3 regions of the Marinococcus sp. LNHM5E3-2.1 genome follow, and region 2 is predicted to be linked to each of the others. Evidence: predicted binding sites of a transcription regulator. Region 2 holds the regulator's gene; each other region holds the start of a gene.

Region 1 (7,480 bases), on a different contig from region 2:
TTTCGATAACTTTTGTCCCCAGGGCTTTTTCATAAAAAACAGTCGCCTCCCGAGCTTTTCCGTTAAAAGTGAGGTCCGGAGTCATCCCGGTAATCATCGTACACATCCTCCTCTATTTAATGATTACCTTCACTATAGCAAGGTCGCTTCCACCCTATTTCTTCCCGATTGCGGTTTTAGCCTGGCGCTTTAGAAAATTATTCATCAATAGCGACAATGATATGAGAATGGGAGGATCATCGAGGCGCGGCGGGTATAAATAAACGTCTCTATTTTCTTCTGCAAGTGCTCCGTCTACATGACACGGCTCTTTTGAGCGTGTGCGAAGTGTGTGATGAGGGATGAGAATATCGGCAGTCTTCATTTTCCAGGCGACCGAGGTAGCCATCATGTAATATATTCCCGGCTTCACCCCACGGATACAGTATTCTTCCGACGCATCGCACAGCGTGCCGTACAATGGCAGGCCCTCCGGCATCGGCCGGGGAAAGAGTCCGATTAACACAAACCCTTCAAAAGGCGTTTCACTGTAAATACGGCCTCTGACACACGTTTTCGCCGAGGGAAAAACCGGCTCGGCCCAATGGCGGGACTTTCTTAACGAGGCCAAAGATTCTTCTGTGGCAGCAGCTGATGCACGAAAAACTCCCGGCGTCATTCCTACCCTCGACGCAAAGCTTGTGGTGAACGTTCCTACGCTCTGCTGGCCGATTTCCATACCAATGTCACGTACAGGAAGAGCTGTTTCAAGCAGCAGCTCCTTTGCCCTCTGAAGCCGCAGAGCAGATAGGTAATACAGCGGCGGCACCCCGACACTATTTTTAAACAGTCGCGAAAAATGATACGGACTATAGGCAGCCTGCGCGGCCAGCCCGGCAAGATCCATTGGTTCTTGAAGATGTTCATGCATGTACGTAATGGCGTCATGAACAGCCGGCAAATATGAGTGTTCCATCACCCTGCCTCCCGCCCTTGATCCGTTATTAAATACATTTTGGCTTAACCGACAGTTTCCTGATATTAATTATAACAGAAAGCGCTTTCATATTGATTGAGAAAGTAGAAAAACCTTCATAGAAATGCCCCCTACTCAAGGCGGGGACATTTCTGTATTTTATTCCGGATGTACTGCAGCTTTTACATGCTTTTTCAGTGTGGTAATGAGCAGCTGGAGATCTTTGTCTTCGATGTTCAGTGGCGGGGAAAGAGTTAAAACATTATTATGGTGTTTGGCAATATCGGACGTTTTACCGACAATGACCCCGTCATTCTTGCAGGCTGCAAGAACCTGCTTCACGAGCTTTTCCGGTGCTGCCTTTTTAGTCGTTTTATCTTCGACAAATTCAATACCAGCCAGAAGCCCACGTCCCCGTACCTGACCTACGCAGGGAAGCTCTTCCAGCTCCTTTAACGCCTCCAGGAGCTCCCTGCCTTTTTTCTCCGATCGTTCCACCAGCTTTTCCCGCTCCATGATTTCCAGGTTTTTCACAGCGGCTGCGCAGGCAGCTGGATGACCTCCGAAGGTATTCACGTGGCGGAAATGGTCATAGGCTTCACTTCCTGTAAACGCCTGGTACATATCCTTTCGCACTGCGGTTACAGATAATGGCATATATCCGCTCGTTATTCCCTTCGCCATCGTTACAATATCCGGCTTCACATCTGCGTGCATAAACCCAAAGCGCTTCCCGGTCCGTCCAAATCCGCAAATAACTTCATCGCTGATCAAAAGAACGCCGTAGCGGTCACAGATGTCCCGCACTCGTCTCATATAGGAGGCCTCGGGAATCAGCACCCCGCCGCCGGTGATGATAGGCTCCATAATAACCGCTGCTACAGATTCTTCCGCTTCCCATAAAATGGCCTGTTCAATTTCATCTGCACAAGCCAGGCTGTACTCTTCATCACTCTGGCCTTCAGGCTTGCGGTACGGGTCCGGCGGCGTTACATGCACAAAGCCCGGCGGAAGCGGCTCGTACCGGTATTTCCGCTGCGTCTGTCCCCCTGCTGCCATGGTGGCAAGTGTACTCCCATGGTAGGTACGGTAGCGTGAAATAGTCTTATAGCGGCTGCCTTCGCCGATCTGTTGAAAATACTGACGCACCAGCTTCAATGCTGTTTCGTTTGCTTCTGAGCCACTATTGGAAAAAAAGTACATATAGCCGTCGCCGAGCCATTCATCAAGCTTTGCAGTCAGCTGCACGGCCGGAGTGTGACTCTGCGTTAAAGGATAGAATGGAAGCTTCAGCATCTGTTCATAGGCCGCCTCGGCAATTTCTTGCCGCCCGTAGCCGACGTTTACACACCAGAGACCGGACATTCCGTCAAGGTAATGCTTTCCGTCCACGTCTGTTACCCATGAGCCTTCCGCTTTCTCTACAACCATCCCTCCCCCCGGGCTGTAAGGCCTCATAGCATGCCAAATACTTTCCTCATCCCTTTTCTTCATCTCTTCCGGTTCCCAAGTCATCACAGTCACCCTTTCCCTTGAAATGTCAGCGCATACAAAATGCTGTCTACCGTGATCTTCTCACGTCCAACGTGAAAAGAAAAGACTAAGCGGAAGGGAGTTTATAGTCAGAGTACGTGATTTTTATATTTTAAAAGCTACAGGAAACACATTGATAACATTTCCATATTTAGGTATTATCATTTTTATACTTCAATATTATTGGAAAAGAGAGATCTGCGTTGACTAAATTCCAGGGACTGCACACAAACATTAAAATACGTCTTATTACTGATTTTTCTATGGAATTTGTATTGATGGCCATTCTTCCGTTTATGGCGGTGTATTTCAGCAGTCATCTCGGAGCCGGCACCGCCGGTCTTTTGCTCGCATTCACTATGGCCGCAGGCATCGGAATTGGTTTATGGACCGGACATTTATCGGACCTCATCGGCCGAAAGCGAATTATAGTTACCGCTCAGGGGCTGCAGGTATTGAGCCTTGGTGTAATGGCCCTGGCAAGCTCTCCCATATTAGAATCCGTATGGCTTACATTTGCAGCTTTTCTTATCGCCAACGCTTGTTTTAACGCTGCTGACCCGCCATCCGAAGCAATGATTATTGATTACAGCTCTGAAGCAGAGCGCCCTTACGTTTACCAGCTTGCCTACTGGCTTGGCAATGTAGCATACGCCTTTGGTGCAGTTATTGGGGGACTGTTTTTCGAAAGCGGGCGCTTTTATTTATTTGTTGCTTTATTTCTCGTGAGCATATGTATCTGGTACGTCGTCGCATTTAAATTAAAGGAAAAACAACAGACCGTTCCGTTTTCCAGGAACGTCTCCCGGCAGATTCAGGTACCGCTCACTATATGGAAGCGGTATGCAGCCGTATTGAAGGACCGTCGATTTCTTTTCTTTTTAGTAGGGACTGTATGTATTGCCAGTCTGGAATTTCAGCTGGATAAATACGTGGCCGTGCGTCTGGATGAACAATTTCATATGATGCTGGGCGGGTTTGAACTCACGGGCGTACGAATGTTCAGCCTTATTATGTTTATTAACACCCTCGGCGTTGTATTCTTTACTATGCCGGTTTCGGCCCGGGTTTCCTACCTCGATTATAAAAAAGTTCTGGCCGCCGGGCTCGGTATTTACACCCTCGCCTTCGGTTTTTTCGGATTCAGCACTTCATTTTTAGTCCTCATCCTAGCTGCTGCAGCCTTTACTCTGGGAGAGATCATTTATATTCCGGTCCGCCAGACTATCCTCGCTGGCATCGTTCACGATGATTCCCGCGGTTCTTATATGGCCATGGAGTCAATGATGTATAATACCGCTCTTCTCCTCAGCAGTTTTATGCTTACCGCAAGTGCCGTCATTCCTGCTGCAGGAATGTCGACACTGTTCGTTCTCCTGGGAGTTGTTGGTCTTATCAGCTACCGGCTCTGCCTTCCATTTAAAAAAAGCGGGAAAGCTTATGCTTCTTGATCCGCGTGTCTTCGAATCATTATCCGCTCATTTTTTTAGCCGGTGCAGATGGACTGTCAGCGCAGGGATATCTACACGGAGCAGTGTCCACCGGAACAGTTTTACTTTTAGCTCTCCGGCCACACTCACTGCTTCCACCGGATTCCCATTTTCAATTTTTCGTTTTACCTCCACCGGGTGCCCCCTCTCGACTGGAAATGTTCTTCTTGGCACCGGACGGCTTTCTCCAAACAAATGTCGTGGTTCTGATAATCTGTATGTTTTAGCTGGTGAACGCTTTTCATTGTTTCTCATTTCGCTTCGTCCTTTCTAAACATTTTCGTTTCTTTTCCTTTCCCTTTTTCCCTGCAAACCTTTTCTGCTTTTCTTCCCTTGAAGTCAATTTTTTTATTGGTCAGAGATGTTTAGACTTTCGCAAAAACGTTAATACATTCTTTACCGTTTTTTCACAGATGTCATCCGAGCATATTTCTTGAATTTCTCTTCCCTATTTCCTACTATGTAGGTGTAAATCAATTGGTCAGAGAAAATCAAATTTATCTCTTGCATTATACCGGAAGCGGGTATATAATACTGTTACAAGGTCAAAGATAGTCAAAGTCAATGAAATAATTCTGACCTTCCGAAGATGAAAATGAACGATGCACACGTCAATAATACTACTTTAAAATAAGGAGGTTCGGTTCAGTATGATGAGATGTGAACATTGCGAACAGCGTCCAGCACGCATTGAACTGAACATGAATGTTAATGGAAGTCATCAAAAAATGCACCTCTGTGAACGGTGCTATAGAGAAATTCGTCAAAATATGAATCAGCCATCCGGCCAGGGCGGCTTCGGTGGCTCCCAGTCCCCATTTGACCAATTCTTCAACAACATGATGAGCGGCGGAGCAGAACAAGGCTCCAGTCAGGGTCAGGAACAGGCTCAATCCGGCGGCGGCCAGGGCGGAGGTCTTCTTGACGACTTAGGTAAAAACCTGTCTGATGTTGCACGCGCCGGCCTCATTGATCCAGTCATCGGCCGCGATAAAGAAGTTGAGCGGGTCATTGAAACATTGAACCGCCGCAATAAAAACAATCCGGTTCTTATCGGTGAACCTGGTGTCGGTAAAACAGCCATCGCCGAAGGCCTCGCCCTCCGCATTTCTGAAGGCGACGTGCCAAACAAGCTGAAAAATAAAAGCATCTACCTGCTCGACGTTACTTCCCTTGTAGCAAATACCGGGGTGCGCGGCCAGTTTGAAGAACGCATGAAACAGCTGCTGAAAGAGCTGCAGGAACGCCAGGACGTCATCGTCTTTATTGATGAGGTTCACCAAATCGTTGGCGCAGGTTCGGCAGAAGGTTCTTCGGACGCCGGCAATATTATGAAACCGGCGCTCGCCCGGGGAGAAATTCAGCTGATTGGTGCAACAACACTCGCAGAGTACCGCAAAATTGAAAAAGATGCAGCGCTTGAACGCCGCTTTCAGCCGGTCATGGTTAACGAACCAAACCTCGAAGACAGCGTAGCGATCTTAAAAGGCCTGCAGGCAAACTATGAAAAATTCCATCATGTGGCTTTTACCGATGAAGCACTTGAAGCCTGCGTTAATTTATCCAACCGCTATGTACAGGACCGGTTCCTGCCGGACAAAGCTATCGATTTAATGGATGAAGCAGGCTCCAAAATAAACCTCGCTCACAGCGATGATGACAGCGAATCCCTGCAAAGCCGCCTCGAGCAGATTGCTGCGGAAAAAGAACGCGCCACTCAGCAGGAGGATTACGAACGCGCAGCTAAGCTTCGCGACGAAGAGGCCAAGCTGCAGGAGCAGGTTAAGGAAGCCGAACAAAACGGCAATATTCAAAAAGAAACACCGACCGTTGATGTAGAAACGATCCAGATGATTGTAGAAAATAAAACTGGTATCCCGGTTCGCCGCCTCCAGCGTGATGAACAAAAGAAAATGCGCGATCTGCCTGAACGTCTGAATGCAAATGTTATCGGGCAGGAAGAAGCAGTAAGCAAAGTTGCCCGCTCGATTCGCAGAAATCGTGCCGGCCTTCGCCGCGGCAGCCGCCCAATTGGTTCCTTCCTATTTGTCGGACCAACCGGTGTCGGGAAAACCGAGCTGTCCAAAACACTCGCTTCTGAAATGTTTGGCGACCCTGAAGCAATGATCCGCCTCGACATGAGTGAGTATATGGAAAAACATTCTGTGTCCAAGCTTATCGGTTCACCACCGGGATATGTCGGACACGATGAAGCCGGCCAGCTGACAGAAAAAGTGCGCCGGAAGCCTTACAGCATCATTCTTCTGGACGAAATTGAAAAAGCGCACCCTGATGTGCAGCATATGTTCCTGCAGATCATGGAAGATGGACGACTGACCGACAGTCAGGGACGCACGGTCAGCTTTAAGGATACAGTCATCATCATGACTTCAAACGCCGGCTCGCAAATGAAGCGCGTCACGGTAGGATTTGGAGACAAAGACCAGGTAGAACCAAAAATCATGGAATCTCTCAGCGATTATTTCCGTCCTGAATTCCTGAACCGTTTCGACAGCATTGTAAGCTTCAAAGAACTGGCTCGCGAAGACCTTGTTACCATTGTAGATCTTATGCTCAAAGACATCTTGGAAGCAGCCAGCGAGCAGGGACTGAATGTTACCGTATCTGAGGATGCAAAACGCATGCTTGCCGATCAGGGCTACGACCCTTCATTCGGTGCCCGCCCTCTTCGCAGGGTAATCGAAGAGAAAGTAGAAGACGGCATTGCTGATCTTATGCTTGAAGAGGAAGACGTGCAAAACATTGCTATCACGGTGAATGACAACGATATCCAAGTAGCCAATGCACAAACGTCTGCCTCCGCCAAAGAATAATTCTCATAAATGGAAAGCCCTGCAGCAGCTGCTGCAGGGCTTTTTTATACTTAAGAATATCTATGATGGACCGCTTACTTATTTTACGTGCTCTTTTCCTTAGCCGCGTATCACAAAAAAGAAGCATTTTTCTGTAACACCGCTTTTTACAGCCATCGGAACCCGCACCGGAGAATAAAACTTCTTTAATTATTTAATTTTCTTACTCGTTCTACTGAACGTAGCGCTGGCATGTATTATAAGCTCTCTCCCCCCGAAATGCTAAATGTTCCACGTGGAACATTTTATGTTTGTGAAGCTATTTCCCATCTTTCTTTTACTTTTGTACAAAAAGAGCGTACAATGTAATTGATAACGATTATCACTAAAGGAGCTGGACACCTTGTCTGACTTTCACATACATGATGTTACTATTATCGGCGGCGGTCCTGCTGGTCTATACACTGCTTTTTACTGCGGGATGCGTGCGCTCGACACCCATATAATCGAAGCGCAGCCTGATCTGGGCGGAAAAATTCACGCCTACCCTGAAAAAATCGTCTGGGATGTCGGCGGCCTGCCTCCTTCCTCCGGAAAACAGCTGATGGATCAGCTGGTGGCCCAGGCAGAAACGTTTCACCCGGCAATTACTACAAATGAAAAAATTATTCATGTGGAAAAGGAAGAGA
Region 2 (7,480 bases):
GTTTTTTTATATCATGAAGCGTTAAACAAAGTAAAAAAGATAAGGTATAATAAATGAAAGGATGTGACTCAGGTGGAGCAGTGGATGGAATATGAATCAATTACGATACTCATTCGTTTAATTCTTGCTGCCTTTTTGGCGGGAGTAATAGGAATTGAACGTGAATCGAAAGGCCATCCAGCTGGTTTTCGGACCCACATGCTGGTTGGGACCGGTTCCTGTTTAGTGATGCTGCTTGCGTTGTTTGGCTTTCAGGATTATTTAAACCAAAACGGGGATTTGGTTGCTTATGATCCTTCACGTCTGGCCTCTTATGTAATAAGTGGGATTGGCTTCCTCGGCGCTGGTACCATTATAGTCCAGGGTGCTTCTATCCGGGGGCTGACTACTGCTGCTTCCATCTGGATAGTCGCTGCTATCGGCTTGACTATAGGAGCAGGCATGTTTTTTGCTGGTATTGCCGCTACAGTTCTTGTATTGACAAGTCTTATCTTTTTAAACCACGTAGACAAATGGTTTAAAAACGTTTCTGATACGGACGTATTGTTTATAGCTATGAACAAAGAGGCAAATGAGCTCGGCGAGACGATTCAACGTCTGGAAAGCATGGAAGTTCAAGTTCAAAAAATAAAGGGCAAGGAATTTGATGAAGACGAAGCCCCTCTGCTTCATTATTATATTAAAGTTCAACTGCCGGAGGGGATAGCTGAAACAGAACTGTATGAGTCTTTATATAAAATAGAAAGCATAAAAGAAATAGAGCTTAATCCGTCCTATGAGTAACATACTGCAGGACGGATTTTTCATTTTGCTCGTCTCTAGCTTGAAAACAGTTGAATAATATTATATATTATAGTCAAAGATAGTCAAAATCAATTTTTTGATAATAGCAAGACGAACCGGGGCGGAGAGGAGGTCGCGGGAATGAAAAGCATGTCTGATGTTATTGAAAATTATTTGAAACAAATTTTAACACAGAGTGAACAGGATCTAATTGAAATTAAAAGAAGTGAACTTGCAAAGCGCTTTGAGTGTGTCCCCTCCCAGATTAACTATGTCATAAGCACGCGTTTTACTATTGAAAAAGGCTATGTAGTAGAGAGTAAACGTGGTGGTGGCGGGTATATACGAATTACAAGGGCTAAAATTTCAGATCACGCAGAACTGCTTCGGCAAGTTTCAGATCTTGTAGGGCACGGTATTGACCAAAGAACAGCAGAGAGCGTTATTATGCGTTTGTTTGAGGAAAACGTGGTGAATAAGCGTGAAGCAAATTTGATGCTTGCGGCAGTTGATAGGTCTATACTGGCCTTAAAGTATCCAGAAGAAAGGGATATTGTTCGTGCGCGGATTATGCAAGCTATGATAGAAAGTCTGCGCTATGAATAAGGGAGGGAAGATATATGATCTGCCAGAATTGCGGTCAGCGTCCGGCCTCTTTGCATTATACGAAAATCGTTAATGGAGCTAAAACAGAGCTTCATTTATGCGAAGAGTGTGCCAAAGAACAGGGGGAATCCTCTGAAACAGAGCATTCTTTCATGTCGGCTGCGGGCGGCTATACCATCCAGGATTTATTGTCGGACTTACTAAACATGGACCAGCCCAGTACAGCTGGAAACGCTGAAAAAAAACAGCCGAAAAAAACAAACACAAACAGGCCGCTGACATGCGACAACTGCGGACTGACGTATAAGCAGTTCACTAAAACCGGCCGATTGGGCTGTGCTCATTGTTATCACGCATTTGAGTCGAAGCTGACGCCTGTTTTTCGCCGGGTGCACAGCGGCAATACCAATCATACCGGCAAGGTCCCAAAACACAGGCACGAGAAGCTGCATGCCCAAAGAGAGCTCGAGGAGAAAAAACAACAGATTAACATTCTCGTCCAAAATGAAGAGTTTGAAAAAGCTGCGGAATTAAGAGACGAAATCCGTACCCTTGAAAAGCAGTTTCAGGGAAGGGAGGAAGACAGCTGATGGCATCCGAGCACTTTTTTTCAGAAGCGATCAGTCCGTGGATGCAGGAAGGGCCGGGACCGGAAGGCGATATTGCCCTCAGCACCCGGATCCGGCTTGCTCGTAATATAGAGCAGTACCCCTTTCCTGTTTTTGCTTCAGAAGAAGCAAGTGCAACACTTCTGCGCTATGCTTCCTCTACTCTTTTGAATCAGTCAGAAGAAGTAGGCTCTCTTGAAGCGTTGAATATGAATGAGCTTCGTCCGAATGAACGGCAGGTACTGGTGGAAAAGCATCTTGTCAGCCCGTATTTAATAAAAAACATGGAACATAGTGCTGTTCTTTTGAATAACGATGAATCAATCAGTATTATGGTTAATGAGGAAGATCATTTGCGTCTTCAATGTCTGAGTAACGGCATGCAGCTTGAAGAATGTTACAATGAAGCTGACCGTCTGGACGATTGGGCAGAGGCTAACCTTACCTATGCGTTTGACGAACGGCTCGGTTACTTAACAAGTTGCCCGACGAATGTAGGGACAGGTATGAGAGCTTCAGTAATGGTACACCTGCCTGCGTTAGTCTGGACCAATCAACTCAGCCGTATTCTCCCGGCTATTCACCAGCTTGGCCTGGTCGTAAGAGGCATTTACGGAGAAGGCAGTGAAGCACTCGGCAATCTTTTCCAAATTTCCAACCAGATGACACTGGGAAAATCTGAAAAAGATATTATCGAAGATCTGCGCGGTGTAGTAATGCAGGTGATTCAAAGAGAACGCCATGCACGCGAGTCTCTGCTCAGCTCTTCAAGGTTAAAGCTCGAAGACAGGGTGTTCAGATCCTACGGTATCCTTGCATACAGCCGGACAATGACGACAAAAGAGGCTGCTAACCGTTTATCAGATGTAAGGCTTGGTATCGATCTGGATTTAATTAAAGGGATTCCGGGTAATATTTTGAATGAACTTATGTTACTGACTCAGCCTGGTTTTCTTGAGCAGTATGCAGGAAAATCACTGAGTCAGGAAGAAGCAGATATAAGACGGGCAAATGTGATCCGTGAGAGAATAAAACTTGAACTATAGATTTACTAATGCGTAGGAGGTGCGTGCAACATGATGTTCGGCCGTTTTACAGAACGAGCGCAAAAAGTACTGGCGCTAGCTCAGGAAGAAGCTATCCGCCTTGGCCATAATAATATAGGAACAGAGCATATTCTGCTCGGTTTAGTGCGTGAAGGTGAGGGCATTGCTGCAAAAGCTCTGCAGGCACTGAATTTGGATACAGACCAGATTCAGCAGGAGGTGGAAACCCTTATCGGCACAGGCCAGCAGGGGTCGAAAACGATTCATTATACCCCGCGGGCGAAAAAAGTTATTGAGCTTTCCATGGATGAGGCACGAAAGCTTGGCCATTCCTATGTCGGCACAGAGCATATTCTGCTTGGATTAATCCGGGAAGGAGAAGGCGTTGCAGCCCGGGTGCTGAATAATCTTGGAGTTAGTCTGAACAAAGCCCGCCAGCAGGTGCTTCAGCTTCTCGGAAGCAATGAAGGGGCTTCGAGCTCCGGAAGCCAGCAGGCTCCGGGAGCAGGTGGAAGTGCCAACACGCCGACTCTTGACAGTTTAGCAAGAGATTTGACGGCAGTAGCTAAAGAAGAAGGTCTTGATCCGGTAATCGGAAGAAGCCAGGAAATTGAACGTGTTATTCAGGTATTAAGCCGCCGGACGAAAAACAACCCGGTTCTTATCGGGGAGCCTGGTGTAGGTAAAACAGCTATCGCTGAAGGCCTCGCTCTGTCGATCGTTTCCAATGAAGTGCCGGAAACACTCCGCAATAAGCGGGTTATGACTCTCGATATGGGTACTGTTGTTGCCGGCACAAAATACCGCGGTGAATTTGAAGACCGTTTGAAGAAAGTAATGGAAGAGATTCGTCAGTCCGGAAATGTGCTGCTGTTCATTGATGAACTGCATACATTAATCGGTGCCGGCGGTGCAGAAGGTGCAATCGATGCCTCGAACATCCTGAAGCCTTCACTCGCACGCGGAGAGCTTCAGTGCATCGGTGCCACCACCCTGGATGAGTACCGCAAGTATATTGAAAAAGATGCTGCGCTTGAACGTCGTTTCCAGCCAATTCAGGTGGACGAACCGACACTTGAAGAATCCATTCAAATTCTTGCCGGACTGAGAGACCGTTACGAAGCCCATCACCGGGTAACTATCGGAGACGAGGCGATTGAACAGGCAGTAAAATTATCCGATCGGTATATTTCGGACCGTTTCCTTCCGGATAAAGCAATCGACTTAATCGACGAAGCAGGTTCACGGGTGCGTCTGCGTTCTTATACAGCGCCGCCGAACCTGAAAGAACTCGAGCAGAATCTCGAAGAAACGCGTAAGGAAAAGGATGCGGCCGTGCAGAGTCAGGAATTTGAAAAAGCGGCTTCACTCCGTGATTCCGAACAGCGGCTTCGGGCGGAAGTCGAAGAGATGAAAAACGAATGGAAAGAAAAACAGGGGCAGGAAAACTCTGCAATTACGACAGAAGACATTGCTCAGGTGGTTTCAAGCTGGACAGGCGTTCCGGTCTCCAAGCTTGCAGAAGAAGAAACGGACCGCCTGCTTCATATGGAAGACATTCTGCATAACCGGGTTGTCGGCCAGGATGAAGCAGTCAATGCCATTTCCAAAGCAGTGCGCCGTGCCCGTGCCGGATTGAAAGATCCAAAACGGCCGATCGGCTCCTTTATCTTCCTCGGGCCTACCGGTGTAGGTAAAACGGAGCTGGCACGCGCTGTTGCAGAAACATTGTTTGGCGATGAAGAATCGATTATCCGAATCGATATGTCCGAATATATGGAACGCCACGCGACGAGCCGCCTGGTCGGTTCTCCTCCAGGCTATGTCGGCTATGAAGAAGGCGGACAGCTGACAGAAAAAGTGCGCCGTAACCCGTACTCCGTAATTTTGCTGGATGAAATCGAAAAAGCTCACCCGGAAGTATTTAATATTCTGCTTCAAGTACTTGAAGACGGTTTTCTTACCGACTCTAAAGGACGCCGGGTCGACTTTAGAAATACAGCGCTGATTCTGACATCAAACGTCGGGGCAAGTACTCTGCGTCAAAATAAAAGTGTCGGCTTCGCTGCCCAGTCCACCGAGCAGAAATTCGATGATATGCGGGATAAAATCATGGGCGAGCTGAAAAACACGTTCCGTCCTGAATTTATCAACCGTTTGGATGAAATCATTGTCTTCCACAGCCTGGAAAAAGAGCACATCAAAAAGATCGTGCGCTTAATGACAGAGCAGCTTAAAAAGCGTGTGGAAGAGCATGGTATCAGCATTGAAATTACTGAAACAGCACTTGATAAAATTGCTGACGAAGGTTTCGATCCTGAATACGGGGCCCGCCCGCTCAGACGTGCTCTGCAGCGTCACGTGGAGGACCGTTTGTCCGATGAGCTGCTTAAAGGTACGCTTGAAGAAGGCAACACTGCTGTGATTGACGTGAAAGACGATGAATTTATCGTTGAAACAAAATCAGGCACAGCGAAAGCGCAATAAAGCTATACTCGAAACAGCTGCCTTGTGGCATATTAATGTCAGGGGGCAGCTTTTTTTCTTTTTATGAACGATAAAATTACGTGGAATCGAAACGAAAAATAGATACAGCCCGTAGTAAAAGAGGAGGATCGTATGGCAAAAGCTAAAACAAAATTTGTCTGCCAGGAGTGCGGGTATGAAACCCAAAAATGGATGGGGCGCTGTCCTGCCTGCAGCAACTGGAATACGATGGTAGAGGAAAAAGAAGCACCGGCATCGAAAGCAGGCCGCCGCCCGGCGGCAAATGTATTCAGCGAAGCTGACAAACCGACACCGATTACCCAGGTAACCGGAGAAAAGGAAAACCGCATTTCAACGTCTGTAGGCGAACTAAACAGAGTATTAGGCGGGGGCATCGTGCCCGGGTCACTCGTACTTGTTGGGGGAGACCCGGGAATTGGGAAGTCAACGCTGCTTCTGCAGGTCTCTGCTCTGCTTGCTTCTCAGAAGTACCGTGTCCTTTATGTTTCCGGAGAGGAGTCGGTCAAGCAGACGAAAATGAGAGCGGAACGGCTCGGTGTGGAAGCAGACACGCTGTTTGTCTTTACAGAAACGAACATGGAGCGCATTGAAGCTGCGATGGAGGAAGTGAAGCCGGATCTTGTGATTATCGATTCGATTCAGACCGTCCATTCGGATGAAATCCAGTCGGCGCCCGGGAGCGTAGCGCAGGTGCGTGAATCGACGTCGACATTTATGCACATTGCAAAAAATCAGGGCATTGCTGTATTTGTTGTAGGACACATGACCAAGCAGGGGTCCATTGCCGGACCTAAAATGCTCGAGCATATGGTGGATTCTGTGCTTTATTTTGAAGGCGAACAGCATAATACGTACCGGATTTTACGGGCCGTTAAAAACAGATTTGGTTCGACGAACGAAATTGGAATATTTGAAATGAAGGAGGCTGGACTGAAGGAAGTAACAAATCCTTCAGAAATCTTTCTTGAAGAGCGGACGGAGGGTACTTCGGGATCAGCTGTTGTAGCTTCTCTGGAGGGGACCCGGCCGGTGCTTGTAGAACTGCAGGCGCTGATCGCCCCTACCAGCTATGCTTACCCGCGCCGTACGGCTACAGGAATCGACCAGAACCGGATTGCGCTTCTGATGGCAGTGCTTGAAAAGCGTCTTGGCATGCTTCTTCAAAACCAGGATGCCTATATTAATGTCGCCGGAGGCGTGAAGCTCGACGAGCCGGCAGTCGACCTTGGTATTGCTATATGCGTTGCCTCGAGCTTTCGGAATCAATCCACAAACCCGGGGGATATTGTTATGGGAGAAGTCGGCCTTACCGGAGAAATCCGGCGTATTTCGAGGGTGGAGGAGCGCGTGAAAGAAGCAGCGAAGCTTGGGTTTTCGCGGGCGATTATTCCATCGAAGAATATCGGGGGCTGGACATTTCCGGAAGGCATTCAGGTAGTAGGCGTCAAAACGCTTGAAGAAGCACTTGATGCTGCACTCGAACCAGCGCCGCTTAGATAAATTAAAGATGAAGGTCCTGATCGCATAGGGGGACCTTCTCTATCCTTTTTCCTAATAATTAAGAAAATTCAACAATCTCATGAACATATTGTATCAAATTGTCCAAAGTTATGATAAATATGACGTTAGTGGTTTGTACCAGAGGAAAAATGTTTATAATACACTTAAGGAGGTGTTTGGAAAGTGTTGGAAAAGATTGTACAATTATTTTTTGTTCTTGCCGGTATTACGTTAGGATTCCTTTATATTCCTGAACTTATTTCTTTATTTCCTTTTTATACTTTTCCTGAATGGGTTTACAATGCCTATATCGGTGCTGTTGTAGGAGCGGTAATCGTTGGGTTTGTGTTTTGGGCCGTGAGCCTTTGGATCGCAACGCCAATTGTCAACGGCATGCGGTTCCTTGAAGAAAAGGTCGTGAAAGCTCCT
Region 3 (7,480 bases), on a different contig from region 2:
AGTGGAAGAAAAAGCAGGAAGTGTCGTCCCTGCCTATGGCCGAAGGCGATAAAGCCATTGTCGAGCATATTTTGAATAACAAAGGAACGGTGTATGGTACGTTCCGCTATACGAAAGATCGCCGGCTTCTGGAACGCCGGTTTGAGCAGTCAACGCCATACTATATGTAAAAGAGGGATGCAGATTATGGAACAAGAACGGAAATCGATTCAGGTTGAAATCATTACAGGGATGTCGGGGGCCGGAAAGACGGTGGCCATCCAATGCTTTGAGGATCTGGGCTATTACTGTGTAGACAATCTGCCTCCTTCACTAATCCCAACATTTATCGATTTAATTGAAACGACTGAAAACAAAACCGATAAAGTAGCTTTCGTAGTGGATCTTCGGACGAGGGAGTTTTTTGACCATCTGTTTGCTTCCATAGATCAGCTTGACCAGCGCAAGGACCTGTCGACACATATTCTATTTTTGGATGCAGGAGATCAGGTGCTTGTCAGCCGATATAAAGAAACACGGCGCTCGCATCCGCTTGCAAGTGAGGATACGCCGCTTGAAGGCATTCAGCTCGAGCGGGAGATGCTGCAGGAACTTAAAGGCCGGGCGCGCCATATTATTGATACGAGCAGCCTGAAACCAAGAGAGTTGAGAGAGCGTATATTAACTGATTACGCCGAGAAAAACCAGTCGGTTTTTAATGTGAATGTTATGTCCTTCGGATTTAAATATGGAATGCCGATCGATGCGGATCTGGTTTTTGACGTTCGTTTTCTGCCCAACCCTCACTACGTGGAACATCTGGAGCCCAAAACCGGCCTCGAAGAAGAAGTGTCTTCGTACGTGTTAAAATGGACGGATACAAAGGAATTTATAAATAAACTGGTGGATATGCTTGAATTTATGCTTCCGCTGTATAAGCAGGAAGGCAAGTCCCAGCTTGTGGTTGCGATTGGATGTACAGGAGGCAAGCATCGCTCCGTGACGCTTGCTGAATATATTGCTTCTTACTTTTCAGGGAAATATGAGACGAATGCCAATCACCGGGACATTGAGGAAGGAAGGAAAAAATAGACGTGGAGGACCAGAAGGTTGTAGTGATGGGCGGTGGCACAGGTATAGGCGTCCTGCTCCGGGGGCTGAAGCAGTTCCCGGCAGATATTACGGCGATTGTGACTGTCGCAGACGATGGAGGAAGCTCCGGGCGCTTACGGAAAGAGTTTAATATTCCCCCGCCCGGGGACGTAAGAAACGTACTGGTGGCGCTTGCGGAAGTCGAGCCCTTAATTGAAGAATTGTTCCAGCACCGCTTCACGAGCGGGGAGGGGCTGACCGGTCATTCCCTGGGGAATTTACTGGTAGCAGGAATGACCTCCATTACCGGAGATTTTGCCAAAGGAATCACAGAGCTTAGTACTGTGTTAAACGTACGCGGAAAGGTCCTTCCCGCCTCTAATCGGAGTATCGAGCTGTTTGCAAAAATGAAGGACGGCTCCACGGTCTACGGGGAGTCCCTGATCCCAAAAGCCGGCAAGCAGATTGACCAGGTGTTTATCCACCCGCCGGATGCGGAGGCGCTCCCGGAAACCGTGCGTGCTATTGAACAGGCAGACGTCATTGTCATTGGTCCCGGGAGCCTGTTTACAAGCATCATGCCGAATTTAATCGTGCCCGGTATCCGGGATGCCATTAATCGGTCCGGGGCACGCAAAGTATATATTTGCAATGTAATGACGCAGCCGGGGGAAACGGACGGCTTTTCGGCATCCGATCATCTGCATGCCATTGAAAAGCATACTGGGGGCGCTTTTGTGGATACTGTACTGGTGCATAACGGAGAAATACCGGCTCCGGTGCTTGCAAACTACGAAAAAAAGCAGGCATTTCCCGTGAAATGTGATTATGAAAGATTGGAACAGATTGGGTGCCGGGTAGTAACAGATACATTTATGCACTATGACGGCCTTGTTCTTCGTCATAATGCCAAAAAAGTATCTGAAGCCCTGCTTGCCCGTGATTGACAGAAAGGCGGTGAAGATGGATGTCTTCATTTGCGGCTATAACAAAAAAAGAATTAACCCAGATTGAAGTGGAAGATACGAGCGCCAAAGCGGAACTGGCAGCATTAATCAGAATGAACGGTTCAATTTCATTTGGCAACGGCCAGCTGATTTTGGACGTTTCCACTGAAAATGCCGCCATCGCACGACGGATCTATTCGTTAATCAAGCGTATCTACAAGGATATGGTGATTGAACTGCTTGTGCGGAAAAAGATGCGTTTAAAAAAGAATAATGTCTACGTAGTCCGGATGGCCGAAGAAACGAAAGAGATGCTGAGCGACCTTGCCATTATGGAAAACGGCTACCAGTTTAACCGGTCGATTGCGAGAGACGTGATTCCAGACACGGACAGCCGCCGGGCGTATTTGCGCGGAGCTTTTTTAGCCGGCGGCTCGGTCAATCATCCGGAAACGTCTTCGTATCATCTTGAAATTTATTCGATGTATGAAGAGCATAACCGGGCACTCCGGGAGCTGATGGAAACGTTCGGGCTCACATCGAAAAGCCTTGAACGGAAAAAGGGCTACATTCTTTATATTAAAGAAAGCGAAAAAATTACCGAGTTTTTAAATATTATCGGTGCGCACCAGGCGCTGCTTTATTTTGAAGACGTACGGATTATGAAAGACATGAGGAATTCGGTGAACCGCCTGGTGAACTGTGAAACAGCGAACTTAAACAAAACCGTGGGAGCCGCATTAAGGCAGGTGGAAAACATTCAGCTTGTCCAGGCAGAAGTCGGACTCGAAAACCTTCCTGAAAAAATCAGGGAAATGGCAATCCTGCGTGTCCAGCACCAGGACGTCACGCTGAAGGAGCTCGGGGAAATGGTGCCGAGCGGAAAGGTGAGTAAATCCGGTGTGAACCACCGTCTCCGCAAAATTGATCAGATCGCCGAGCGTATTCAAGCCGGAAAGCCGCCGATTCCAGAAAAAATATAATCGCTAAAGGCAGGCGCCTGCGGCAGCAGAGGCTTCTTCTGCTCCTGCAGGCGCTGTATTACAGCAGTCATTAAAGCGCTTGCTTGAAAAACGTTCTAAATTGAATTACGTTATGTGTATATGAAAAGCGGGTACCGGTTGAAGACAGACAGAGAAAGGAAGATAGTAACTATGGTCGAAAAAACAGTGGAAGTAAATTTGCGTACAGGGCTTCAGGCCAGGCCGGCAGCATTATTCGTCCAGGAGGCGAACCGGTTTCATTCCAATATTTTTCTTGAAAAGGATAATAAAAAAGTGAATGCCAAGAGTATTATGGGTGTTATGAGCCTTGCGGTGCGCACCGGAGCCTCGGTAAAGCTTTTAGCCGAAGGGGCGGATGAAGAGGAAGCGGCCGAATCATTGACGGAATTTATGAAAAAAGAAATGTGAACATAAAAAATCAGGACGGCGCGATGCCATCCTGATTTTTTGTGCCTTACTGACCCATAACCTGGTCTACAAGACCGTATTCTTTTGCCTGTTCCGCACTCATGAAATTATCACGGTCCGTGTCGCGCTCGATGACTTCAAGCGGCTGTCCGCTGCGGTCTGCAAGAATCTGGTTGAGTTTTTCACGCATTTTGATGATGCGGCGGGCGTGAATTTCAATGTCCGCAGCCTGTCCCTGGGTGCCGCCGAGTGGCTGGTGAATCATTACTTCACTGTTTGGAAGAGCATAACGTTTGCCTTCCTGGCCAGCTGTGAGAAGAAAAGCACCCATCGATGCTGCCATTCCGACGCAGATCGTAGAAACCTGCGGTTTAATGTGCTGCATTGTGTCATAAATAGCCATGCCGGCTGTAATAGAGCCGCCCGGACTGTTGATATAAAGAGAAATATCCTTCTCCGGATCGTCGGCTTCAAGGAAAAGAAGCTGTGCTACGATCGAATTGGCCACATTGTCATCAATGCCTGAGCCAAGCATAATGATGCGGTCCTTCAACAAACGCGAATAAATGTCATATGCGCGTTCGCCCCGGTTGGTTTGTTCAATAACTGTTGGTATCAAGTTCATGAAAAGCGTCCTCCTTTAATGAAATGTATGACTACATTCATGGTAGTTGTGTGGAAAATATTTTTCCTTCCGCGTTGCTGTTATTATCATAACTCTTTGGTCAATTAAGGTCAAATAAAAAGTCTGACCCTATCCCATATAGCTACACGTCAACTTCCATTCCCTTTATTTTCACAAACATAAACGTTACGTGCAAATGTTTCACTTCCATATAAATTTTAATTTAGATGAAAAATGATCTGACAAACAAATGGAAGGGTCAAATCTATTTTTATATAATGACAGCAGGAGAACAAGAAAAAGGGATCGATTCATGGAAGAAAAATATGATATGATGTAAGAAAGCGTTTTCAAAAAGGAGGTGGAGATAATGGGCTTGGGGCTTGAATTGCAGCAGAAGCAGGAAATGAGTTTGGTGATGACGCAGGAGTTAAAGCAGGCAATTGCCCTGTTGAAGCTGTCTTCCCAGGAATTATCCGACTATCTGCAGGAAGAAGCGATGGAAAACCCTTTAATGGATTTAACCCTCCCTTCTATTACGGACGGAGCGTCACTTTCTGCATCCCGGGCCGCTGATCCGGTCCACAATTCAGCGTCCATGGGTGAACAGCTGGACTGGCGTGAACCCTCGGAGGAAACTCTCGAAGAGGCGCTGAGGGAGCAGATTGTATGCGGAGGTTATAAAGAAACTGCCCGGGAAATACTTTTATTTTTAGCTGGAAGCGTTGACGAGCGCGGATACTTAGAAGACATCGAATGGGAGATGGAACGGAAATTCGGGCTGGGCAGAGAAGAAAGCGAGCAGTATATTTCGATGCTCCAACAGCTCGAACCGGCAGGGATCGGGGCCAGGGATTTAAAGGAATGTCTTCTTCTGCAGCTCGAACGCTGCCTGGATACAGATCCATATATTGACCAGGTCGTAGCTGAAGATCTCGAAGCGCTGGGGGCGAAAAAATGGCGCTACCTGCAGCAGAAGTATCAGCTCACTAAAGAGCAGCTGCAGGAAATCTATACCTGCCTCCAGAAGCTTTCCCCGCATCCGGGAGATTCCTACCGGCAGGAGAAAACAATTTCTGTATCGCCGGATGTCCGCGTGGAGGAAATCGACGGAGAATGGGTGGTCACGATTTTGAATGACCGGCTTCCCGAGCTGCAGATGAATGAAAAATACTGGCGTCTTTTGCAGCAGGATGCCGATGAAGAAGCCAGGCAGTATGCTATGGAAAAATATAAGCAGTTTCTTTGGATTGTTAAAAGCGTCGAACAGCGCCAGCAGACGCTGCAAAAAGTATCGGAAGTGATCGTCGAAGCGCAAAGCGAATATCTAAAACACGGCGAAGAAAAGCTTCGTCCCCTGACGCTCCGGGAGGTAGCTGAACAGGCGGATGTGCACGAATCCACTGTTTCAAGAACGACGAGCCGGAAGTATATGCAGACGCCTCACGGTCTCGTCGAACTGAAGCATTTCTTCTCCTCGAAAATTACCCGGACGGATGAAGATGCTTCAAGCACCGGAGTGAAAGCTATGATGAAAAAACTGATTAAAGAAGAAAATAAAGAGAAGCCTCTCTCGGATCAAAAGCTTGCTGATCTGCTTCAGCAGGAGCAGCAGTGTACGATTTCAAGGCGGGCGGTGGCAAAATACAGAACAGAGCTCCGGATCCCGTCCTCCTCCCAGCGGAAACAGCCGGTGTAGCCCAAATCCTCCTTGCAGCAAAAGGAGGATTTTTTATGCATGAAATAAGCGAAAACCGGGTATCAGTAAAATGTAGTCAGCATGAAAAATGCAGTGAACATTTGCGTTGATTTTCCAAATATAGATTGCTACAATGAAATTGTGAACAAAGCGTTCATTTTTTTATAAAATGAGCGGGACAAAAAATGTCTCTGCGGGACTTTAATTGTCCCGGACAGAGCAGTAAAGATCAATGATGAGGAGTGGCTTGAAATAAGCTGCTGCCGCAGGTTCGGTGGTGTAGCAATATGTTACGTGACGTATTGGAGATGCAGCGGAAACTGCAGCCTGATGTGCTCGAAACATTAGGGAAAAGGTACCGCATTTTGCAATACATCCGCCTGATGCAGCCGATTGGAAGAAGAACCCTTGCCACTCAGCTATCCACTTCAGAGCGGGTTCTGCGCAGTGAAACAGATTTTTTGAAGCAGCAGGGACTTATCCTGATTCAAAGCGCAGGGATGCTTTTAACTGAAGAAGGAAACAAACTGCTTGAAGGGCTCGAGCAAACAGTCAAATATGCTTTCGGCCTCGAGGATTTGGAGCGGAAGCTGGCGGGTTATTTATCCGTCCCGAAGGTTATCGTCGTCTCAGGAGACAGCGATGAGCTTCCGGTAGTGAAAAAAGAACTCGGTCGTGCAACGGTACAGCAGATGAAGAACCGTGTCAGCCCAGGGGACGTGATTGCGGTAGCGGGGGGCACGACGCTCGCTTCAGCAGCTGATATGATGGTGCCTGACGCAAAATGGAGCAATACCATCTTTGTACCTGCCCGCGGTGGCCTTGGTGAAAAGGTGGAGATCCAGGCCAACACCATCAGCTCTGCGATGGCAATGAAAGCCCAGGCCTCGTACCGGCTGCTTCATGTGCCCGACCAGCTGAGCGAGGATACAAGGCGATCGCTCATGCAGGAGCCCGGCGTACAGGAAGTGCTTGATCTGTTAAAATCAGCATCGCTTGTCGTTCATGGCATAGGCGAAGCAAAAACGATGGCCGGGCGGCGGACTACGGGCGCTTCCCTGCGTAGCAGGCTCGAGGAAGAATCGGCTGTGGCAGAGTCGTTTGGCTATTATGTTAATCAGGACGGAAAAGTGGTGCACCGGGAAAATACGGTGGGCCTTCAGTGGGACGAACTCCGGTCAGATCAGACAGTGATCACAGTAGCCGGGGGTTCAAGCAAGGCAAAGGCGATTGACGCTTATATGCGCTACCGCCCGAGCAGCATTTTGATCACCGATGAGGGTGCAGCCAAAGCTATTCTGAATCAAAGCGATGCACCGGAGGCAACTGAGTAACAGGCAGAACACCTGCCGCATTATGCTGCAGTAGCTTTCACAATTATTTATATTCCAAGGAGGAAAAATTATTATGGCAACAAAAATTGGTATTAACGGTTTTGGACGTATTGGACGTAACGTTTATCGTGCAGCTTTAAACAACCCGGATGTTGAAGTAGTAGCAGTAAACGACCTGACAGACACTGATACACTTGCGCATCTTTTAAAATATGACACAGTTCACGGCACGCTTGACGCAGAAATTCAGGCAAGCGGCGACAACCTTACAATCAACGGCCACAAGCTGACCGTTTTCTCTGAAAAAGATCCAGCGAAAATCGACTGGAAAGGCGTAGACGCTGAAATCGTTGTTGAATCCACAGGTATCTTTACGCAGCGCGATCAGGCAG

The links. Region 2 encodes CtsR, which represses protease genes until heat stress. Its sites were predicted from a motif close to ATGGTCAATAAAGGTCAAACA; they were not measured.
Region 1: the regulator CtsR is predicted to act here: its motif matches at 4,456-4,476, upstream of ACTRXH_RS15585 (ATP-dependent Clp protease ATP-binding subunit).
Region 3: the regulator CtsR is predicted to act here: its motif matches at 4,152-4,172, upstream of clpP (ATP-dependent Clp endopeptidase proteolytic subunit ClpP).

Annotation. Positions count from the first base shown of each region.
Region 1 covers NZ_JBQLIB010000023.1:2,769-10,248, reverse strand. Annotated here, with positions in the region: gene ACTRXH_RS15610 (VOC family protein) at 1-97, opposite strand, end outside; gene ACTRXH_RS15605 (helix-turn-helix domain-containing protein) at 155-955, opposite strand; gene ACTRXH_RS15600 (aminotransferase) at 1,115-2,470, opposite strand; gene ACTRXH_RS15595 (MFS transporter) at 2,692-3,939, shown strand; gene ACTRXH_RS15590 (hypothetical protein) at 3,967-4,233, opposite strand; gene ACTRXH_RS15585 (ATP-dependent Clp protease ATP-binding subunit) at 4,632-6,812, shown strand; gene ACTRXH_RS15580 (NAD(P)/FAD-dependent oxidoreductase) at 7,195-7,480, shown strand, end outside.
Region 2 covers NZ_JBQLIB010000014.1:109-7,588, forward strand. Annotated here, with positions in the region: gene ACTRXH_RS13490 (MgtC/SapB family protein) at 73-783, shown strand; gene ACTRXH_RS13495 (CtsR family transcriptional regulator) at 925-1,389, shown strand; gene ACTRXH_RS13500 (UvrB/UvrC motif-containing protein) at 1,404-1,979, shown strand; gene ACTRXH_RS13505 (protein arginine kinase) at 1,979-3,043, shown strand; gene clpC (ATP-dependent protease ATP-binding subunit ClpC) at 3,074-5,530, shown strand; gene radA (DNA repair protein RadA) at 5,663-7,051, shown strand; gene ACTRXH_RS13520 (PIN/TRAM domain-containing protein) at 7,235-7,480, shown strand, end outside.
Region 3 covers NZ_JBQLIB010000019.1:729-8,208, forward strand. Annotated here, with positions in the region: gene ACTRXH_RS14845 (NUDIX hydrolase) at 1-170, shown strand, start outside; gene rapZ (RNase adapter RapZ) at 187-1,071, shown strand; gene ACTRXH_RS14855 (gluconeogenesis factor YvcK family protein) at 1,074-2,018, shown strand; gene whiA (DNA-binding protein WhiA) at 2,039-3,001, shown strand; gene ACTRXH_RS14865 (HPr family phosphocarrier protein) at 3,173-3,430, shown strand; gene clpP (ATP-dependent Clp endopeptidase proteolytic subunit ClpP) at 3,477-4,055, opposite strand; gene rpoN (RNA polymerase factor sigma-54) at 4,426-5,754, shown strand; gene ACTRXH_RS14880 (sugar-binding transcriptional regulator) at 6,042-7,088, shown strand; gene gap (type I glyceraldehyde-3-phosphate dehydrogenase) at 7,162-7,480, shown strand, end outside.